Regions from separate parts of the Gibbsiella quercinecans genome, predicted to be linked through region 1. Evidence: predicted binding sites of a transcription regulator. Region 1 holds the regulator's gene; the other holds the start of a gene.
The links. Region 1 encodes CRP, which controls carbon source genes, mostly activating them, when cyclic AMP is high. Its sites were predicted from a motif close to ATGTGANNNNNNTCACAT; they were not measured.

Region 1 (4,198 bases):
ACGGCATGTTCATGGCTTTCCTCCCGTTTTTTTACAGTCTCGCCAATTTCGTGCTGCGGTTGAAGCAGCAAAATTGCGCCGATGCGTTGCTTTTTTCGCATCCCTCTGCCGCAAAGATGACACCGGTGCGCGAAACGTGATAACAATGCTAGGCTGTGGCGCCAGCCTGAATACGGGGCACGGCCACATCGCCAGATTTCTCACGGGGAACGGTATTTATGTCAGCTAAACATCCTGTCATTGCGGTGACCGGCTCCAGCGGCGCCGGCACCACAACCACCAGCGTGGCGTTTCGCAAAATATTCCAGCAGTTGAATATCCGCGCCGCCGAACTGGAAGGCGACAGCTTCCACCGCTATACCCGGCCGGAGATGGACGCCGCGATCCGCAAAGCACGCGATCTTGGCCGCCACATCAGCTATTTCGGCCCGGAAGCCAACGACTTTGGCCTGCTGGAACAAAGCTTTATTGAATACGGCAAACACGGCACCGGCCGTTCGCGCAAATACCTGCACACTTACGACGAAGCGGTGCCCTACAACCAGGTGCCAGGCACCTTCACCCCCTGGGAGCCCCTGCCGGAACCCACCGACGTGCTGTTTTATGAAGGGCTGCACGGTGGCGTTGTCGCCGACCATCATGACGTCGCCAGGTATGTCGACTTGCTGGTGGGGGTGGTGCCGATCGTCAACCTGGAGTGGATCCAGAAACTGATCCGCGATACCGGCGAGCGCGGCCATTCACGCGAAGCGGTGATGGATTCCGTGGTTCGCTCGATGGAAGATTACATTAACTACATCACGCCCCAGTTTTCACGCACCCATATCAACTTCCAGCGGGTGCCGACGGTGGATACTTCCAACCCGTTCGCCGCCAAAGCGATCCCGTCGCTGGATGAAAGCTTTGTGGTGATCCACTTCCGCGGCCTGGAGCAGATCGACTACCCTTATCTGCTGGCGATGCTGCAGGGTTCATTTATTTCGCATATCAATACATTGGTGGTGCCGGGCGGAAAAATGGGGCTAGCAATGGAGTTGATCATGGCGCCGCTGGTGCAGCGCCTGTTGGAAGGGAAAAAAATCAAGTAATACGTTGGGCGTCACTCCACCGCGCGGATTTCAAAGCTGTGGGTGACGCTGGCGGCCTTACCGAGCATCAGCGATACCGAGCAATATTTCTCCGCCGACAGATTCACCGCACGCTCAACAACGTTATCGGTAAGCCCTTTACCGGTAACAATAAAATGCAGGTTGATATGGGTAAATATGCGCGGCGCCTCCGTGCGGCGCTCTGAGGTCAGTTTTACCTCACAATCACGCACATCGTTACGGCCTTTTTGCAGAATCGAGACCACGTCAATCGCGCTGCACCCGCCAACAGACATCAACACCATTTCCATTGGGCTTGGCGCTTTTTCCCCGGCGTTGCCGTCCAGCAACACCTGATGGCCGGAGGCGGATTCGCCCAGGAACGTCAAACCTTCCACCCACTTGATTCTTGCCTGCATACTCGTTACTCCGCTTGGTTTATGCAGCCCAGACTACGCTTTCGCGCTAAAACTGGCAACGGAACCTGACGTGAATCATGCTGAAGCGAGACAACACAAGACACTGGCCTCACTCTGTGCTAAAACCACACTAGACTGTGTCCTGTCATTGCGCGTGAATGCGGCGGCAATCGCGGGCTTTGCGGCAGTATGTTGTCTTTTTGCCGGCTCCACGATTAATGGCAGGGCTCAGTCTGAAAATCCCCTTTCCAATGAGCAGGCTCCAGGGAAACGTTCGAGGAAAGGTGCCTGACGTGGTATGTTAACAGAATGTAGCTTGCAGCATTTCCGGCAAGTCAATATGCTAAAGCAGTAGCATATTTTATGGCACGCCTCAAAACCTGTTGATAGCCACCACGCGCACGTGGGCTAAAACATGTTTTACAGGGAACTCTGATCCCTGTGACACAAGGCAGCGATTACAACAGAGGATAACAGCGAATGGTTCTCGGCAAACCGCAAACAGACCCGACTCTCGAATGGTTCCTGTCTCATTGCCATATCCACAAATATCCATCCAAAAGTACGCTGATTCACCAAGGTGAAAAAGCCGAAACGCTTTACTACATCGTTAAAGGCTCCGTCGCGGTGCTGATTAAAGACGAAGAAGGTAAAGAGATGATCCTGTCCTACCTCAACCAGGGGGACTTTATCGGGGAACTCGGGTTATTTGAAGAAGGCCAGGAGCGCAGCGCCTGGGTAAGGGCGAAAACCGCCTGTGAAGTGGCTGAAATTTCCTATAAGAAATTCCGTCAGTTGATCCAGGTGAACCCGGATATCCTGATGCGCCTGTCTGCGCAGATGGCAAGCCGGCTGCAGGTTACTTCAGAGAAAGTGGGCAACCTTGCTTTCCTTGACGTTACCGGGCGTATCGCACAAACCCTGCTAAACCTGGCAAAACAACCGGATGCCATGACTCACCCGGACGGCATGCAAATCAAAATTACCCGCCAGGAGATCGGCCAGATTGTCGGTTGCTCACGCGAAACCGTCGGCCGTATTCTGAAAATGCTGGAAGATCAAAACCTCATTTCTGCCCACGGCAAAACCATCGTGGTTTACGGCACGCGTTAATCACACGCTGGGCGCCAGGAAATAGCAAACGCCCCGTGGCCAACCGGCCACGGGGCGTTTATTTTGCACGGCGCTAGCTCGCTGTGCCCGCCGCTTAGGCGTTTATCACGTCCTGCACCGCCAGTTCAAACAGCGCCATCCCCGCGTCGATATCTTCCAGTTCCACCACCAGCGAAGGCGCAAAGCGGATCACATCTGGCCCGGCGTTAAGGATCATCAGCCCACGCGCCGCCGCCGCAGTCAGAAACTCACGCGCCTTGCCGTGATAGCCCGGCACCAGTTCCGCGCCGATCAGCAGCCCCATCCCCCGCACTTCGGAGAAAATCGCGTACTTCTCGCCAATCCGTTGCAGCGCCTGCACAAACAGGCCGTGGCGCTGTTCAATGCCGCTCAGCACCTCTGGCGTGTTGATGACGTCCAGCGCCGCTTCAGCGACCGCACAGGCAAGCGGGTTGCCGCCGTAGGTAGTGCCGTGGGTGCCCACGTGCATCACCGAAGCGATTTCCTCGGTGGTCAGCATGGCGCTGACCGGGAAACCGCCGCCCAACGCTTTAGCGGTGGTCAGGATATCCGGCGTTACGCCATAGTGCATATAGGCGAACAGCTTGCCGCTGCGCCCCATGCCGCTTTGCACTTCATCAAACACCAGCAGCGCCTGATGGCGATCGCACAGCTCGCGCACCCCTTTCAGGAACGCGGCGTCCACCGGCATAATGCCGCCCTCGCCCTGGATGGGTTCCATCACCACCGCGCAGGTGTGGTCGTCCATCACCGCCTTCACGGCGGCCAGATCGTTGAACGGCACGTGCACAATGTCGGCAGGCTTCGGCCCGAAGCCGTCGGAGTATTTCGCCTGGCCGCCGACCGAAACGGTAAACAGCGTGCGACCGTGGAAAGCATTATAGAACGCGATGATTTTGGTCTTGTACGGGCTGTGGCGGGTAATTGCGTAATGCCGGGCCAGTTTAAACGCCGCTTCGTTGGCTTCCGCCCCGGAGTTGGCGAAAAATACCCGATCGGCAAACGTCGCCGCAATCAGCTTACTGGCCAGGCGCAGCGCCGGCTCATTGGTAAACACATTGCTGGTATGCCACAGGGTTTCCCCCTGCTCTTTCAACGCCGCGACCAGCGCCGGGTGGCAGTGGCCAAGCGCCGTCACCGCAATACCGCCAGAGAAATCAATATACTCTTTCCCTTGCTGATCCCACACGCGGCTGCCCTGGCCTTTCACCGGCACAAACTGTGCGGGTGCATAAACGGGCAAAATTACCTGATCAAATGTACTACGGCTGACTGTGGATTTTTCGGTCATTCTTGGGCCCCACCCTGTACGCAATAAGAATTTATCGTTGCCATTAAGTGAAAATATAATCACAAAATATGCATAAAAAACCACTCAAGGGCAAACCTAAATCATCAAAAGCAGGTAAAAAAAACCTAACCGATTAACTCTTAAGGAAATTGCCCAAAAGCTGATGCCCCTGCTCGCTAAGAATGCTTTCCGGATGGAATTGTACCCCTTCCAGCGGCAGCGTGCGGTGGCGGATCCCCATTACCTCATCACGTACCCCTGCACGC
Region 2 (4,198 bases), 1.2 Mb from region 1:
ATCGTCATTGACGTACAAAATGAATACTTCACGGGCGATCTGCCCATCGAATACCCCGATCGGCAGGTTTCACTCGCCAACATCGGCAGAGCACTGGATGCCGCCGAAGCGAATGGCATCCCGGTGGTGATTGTGCAGAACTTTGCGCCGGCAGATTCACCGCTGTTCGCTCGCGGATCGCACGGTGCGCAACTTCATCCACAGATAGCAAACCGCCCGCGTGCCCTGGCGATTGAGAAATCCATGCCCAGCGCGTTCTCGGGCACCGGATTGGGGGAGTGGGTGGCCGCCAATGGCATTGATACGCTCACGGTGGTTGGTTATATGACGCAAAACTGCGACGACTCCACCATCAAACACGCGTTGCATGCCGGGCTGGCGGTTGAGTTTCTAAGCGATGCAACGGGAGCGGTGTCTTACGCAAACCGCGCGGGCAGCGCCAGCGCTGAAGAGATTCATCGGGTATTTTCCGTTGTGCTGCAGGCGCGCTTTGCGGCGGTGCTGACCACGGATGAATGGTTGGTCGTGCTGCAAAACGGCAGCCAGCCGGTGCGCGAAACTATCTATAGTTCGAATCAAAACGCGCGCCGTACGGCCTAATTAATTCCGTGTGTCATTAAAAAACGGATATTCGGGATGCCCGGGGCAGCCCGAATATCCGCTTTATGGCACTGATAGCGGAAGCCCGCGCGTTCCCAGCTACGGATTAGCATGCTCTCTGCCCACCGCGGGGCCGGCTTCTCGGGCCTGTTTAATCGAAGCGATGGCGTTTTCACATTGCCGTATTACCTGTTCAATGCCCTCATTGACGTTGATGCGGATAACATCGCGTTCAGTCGCATCCGGCCGCTCCAGCACCTCAAATTGGTTTTTCAGCAGTTCTACCGGCATAAAATGCCCGGTACGATCGGCCATGCGATTAAGAATGACGTGGTAATCGCCGTCCAGCCACAGGAAAACGATATGAGGGCTGCCTTTTCTGAGAACGTCGCGATAGCTTCTTTTAAGCGAAGAACAAACGATAAAGCCCATTTCATTTTTTTTAAAAAGGCTGTAAGAGGCGTCATTAAGCCTTGCAAGCCATGGCAACCGGTCTTCGTCAGTTAACGGGATCCCTTGCGACATCTTGTCAATGTTGCGGGCAGGATGCAGATCGTCGCCGTCTATGAATTTGGCACCGAGTTCATCTGCTAACTTTTTCCCGATCAACGATTTACCACTTCCTGAAACGCCCATCAAAATATAGCTTTCACCCGCCATTTTATTACCCCTGTTAAAGACAAAATCAAAAACATCCTACCCGGTATAACTGAATAAACTGATGTTTTAATCGGCTGGGAATATAAAAATATAACCGGCATCACGTTATGCGTAACATCCTGGTGTAACACCTGTTTAAAATCAACGGTGTTGTTTTTAAATATGGCGATATTTTTCCTGATAAAAATTTTAATAAATAAAAATAAACCAGCGTGAGAAGAATTTAAAAATGTATCGGGATGTTTTACTCTTTCTAATGTATTGATGGCGTAATGGGTTGCCGCTAACAGGTAATAGACATAGCGCAACTATTTCAACGGCTATTTTTTGAATTTTGAGAGCTCGGTAATGATATGCGTAACATCCCAATGTAACATCCCTTTTGTGTGATTTTAATCACAAATTAAACGCGGTTTTGTTCGTTTAATAAGCCGCACATCAATAAAGGGAGCCAATATGAAAATTAACTCTATTGCCTGTGTGGTAACAGGCGAGCGGGCCGTTGCGCTTAAAAAGTATGAACTGGAATATGAGAATAAAGGTACGCTGGTTAAAATCACCCGCGGCGGCATTTGTGGCTCGGACTTACATTATTATCAGCATGGCCGGGTGGGTAGTTATCCGGTGAAAATGCCAATGATTTTAGGGCACGAAGTGATTGGTATTGTCGAGAAATCCAGTGCGCCTTCTCTGGCCCCGGGTATGGCGGTGGCGATTAACCCAAGTAAACCCTGCCTTAAATGCGAATATTGTCTGGAGGGTAATACTAATCAGTGCCTGAATATGCGTTTTTTTGGCAGCGCAATGTATTTTCCTCACGTTGATGGCGGTTTTACGCAATATAAAATCGTGGAGAACGAACAGTGTATTCCTTTTAACCCTGCGGTGAGCGGCAATGTGATTGTTTTTGCTGAACCGCTGGCGGTGGCTATCCACGCGGTCAACCAGGCCGGCAGTGTTAAAGGCAAACGGGTTTTCGTTTCCGGGGTTGGCCCAATCGGCTGCCTGGTTGTGGCGGCCGCCAAGGCGTTGGGGGCCGAAGAGATTGTGGCAACGGACATCAGTGAACGTTGTTTGCAGCTTGCCCGCGCCATGGGGGCCGATAACACCTTTACCGCCGATGCGCCGGCACTGGCAGGCTATGAATCAGGCAAAGGCTTTTTTGATGTGGCATTCGAGGCTTCGGGCCATCCGGCTTCTATCAAACGCTGCGTTCAGGTCACCCGAGCAAAAGGGCACGTCGTGCAGGTGGGGATGGGGGGCGCAACCGCAGAGATCCCATTGATGGCGCTGATTGCCAAAGAAATTAACCTCATTGGCACGTTTCGTTTTACGGAAGAATTTAACACGGCAGTGCAATGGCTGGAGGAGAAAAAGATCAACCCGCTGCCCTTGCTCACCGCGGAGTACCGGTTTGAGGATTTCCAGCAAGCGCTGAATTTCGCGGCGGATAAATCAGCCGCATCAAAAGTACAGCTCGTTTTTGCATAATATGGGGATGGATTGTGGATACTTTATTTTCTCTCAAAGATAGAAAAGCATTAATTACCGGTTCGGCGCAAGGGATCGGTTTTTTATTGGCTCAGGGGCTTGGGCGCTATGGTGCAGAAATCATTATTAATGACATAACCGCAGAGCGGGTCGATCAGGCGGTTACCCGCCTGGAACAGCAGGGCATAAAAGCCTATGGCGTGCCTTTTGATGTAACGGACAGTCAACAGGTGCAGCATGGCGTTGCCACAATTGAACAACGTATTGGCCCGATCGATATTTTGATTAATAACGCGGGGATTCAGCGCCGCCATCCGTTTACTGAATTTCCTGAAGCTGAATGGGATGATGTGATCAGGGTAAATCAGAAATCGGTATTTATCGTTTCCCAGGCGGTTGCCAAACATATGGTTAAACGGCAACAAGGTAAAATTATCAATATTTGCTCTATGCAAAGCGAGCTTGGGCGCGACACCATCACACCTTATGCGGCCTCCAAGGGGGCGGTAAAAATGCTCACGCGTGGGATGTGCGTAGAATTAGCAAGATACAATATTCAAATTAATGGCATCGCGCCCGGTTATTTTAAAACTGAAATGACCAAGGCGTTGGTCGAAAACCGTGAATTTACAGACTGGTTATGTAAGCGCACTCCGGCCGCCCGCTGGGGGAACCCTGAGGAATTGATTGGCGCCGCTGTCTTTTTGTCTTCGAAAGCCTCTGACTTTGTAAATGGTCACCTGCTTTTCGTGGATGGAGGCATGTTGGTCGCCGTTTGATTCTGTGGCTGGGATATAAACTTCATAAAGGGTATCTATGCGTAATAACCGGATAAGTCTCCAGGATATAGCAAGCCTTGCGGGCGTGAGTAAAATGACCGTTAGCCGCTATCTACGTGAGCCCAAACAGGTGGCATCGGAAACCCGGCTGAAAATTGCAGAAATACTGGATGAGATGAATTACATACCAAGCAGAGCGCCCAATATTATGCTCAATGCAAAAAGTAATTCAATTGGCGTGCTGATACCCTCTTTCCAGAATCAGGTTTTTTCAGACATTCTTTCCGGCCTGGAGTTTATCACTAACCAGCATGGCTATCAGTTGTTAATTTCTGAATATAACTACTCCAGGGAGAATGAAGAAAAGCAGATTATCAACCTGCTGTCATATGATATTGAGGGCATCGTGCTGTGCGAAAAAGTACACACCTTGCGTGCGCAAAGCTATTTAAGATCGTCGAAAATACCCGTTATTGAAATCATGGATACGCTGGAATCACAGATCGATATTGAAATTGGCTTTGATAATAAATTAGCGGCTTACCATATGGTGAATGCCATGATCCAGCATGGGAAAAAGCATATTTATTATTTTGGATCACGTAACGATCAGCGCGATAACCAACGCTATCTTGGTTATCGCGCGGCGATGCAAGAGTCCGGTTTAC

Region 2: a site for CRP is predicted at 1,645-1,662, ahead of idnD (L-idonate 5-dehydrogenase). Genes of this name have one in related genera too.

What each region holds. Positions count from the first base shown of each region.
Region 1 covers NZ_CP014136.1:2,860,820-2,865,017, reverse strand. The annotation lists gene ACN28Q_RS13225 (creatininase family protein) at 1-13, opposite strand, end outside; gene ACN28Q_RS13220 (phosphoribulokinase) at 219-1,088, shown strand; gene ACN28Q_RS13215 (OsmC family protein) at 1,100-1,507, opposite strand; gene crp (cAMP-activated global transcriptional regulator CRP) at 1,988-2,620, shown strand; gene argD (bifunctional acetylornithine/succinyldiaminopimelate transaminase) at 2,715-3,932, opposite strand; gene ACN28Q_RS13200 (aminodeoxychorismate synthase component II) at 4,066-4,198, opposite strand, start outside.
Region 2 covers NZ_CP014136.1:1,622,322-1,626,519, reverse strand. The annotation lists gene ACN28Q_RS07535 (cysteine hydrolase family protein) at 1-600, shown strand, start outside; gene idnK (gluconokinase) at 700-1,260, opposite strand; gene idnD (L-idonate 5-dehydrogenase) at 1,717-2,751, shown strand; gene idnO (gluconate 5-dehydrogenase) at 2,766-3,530, shown strand; gene idnR (DNA-binding transcriptional regulator IdnR) at 3,568-4,198, shown strand, end outside.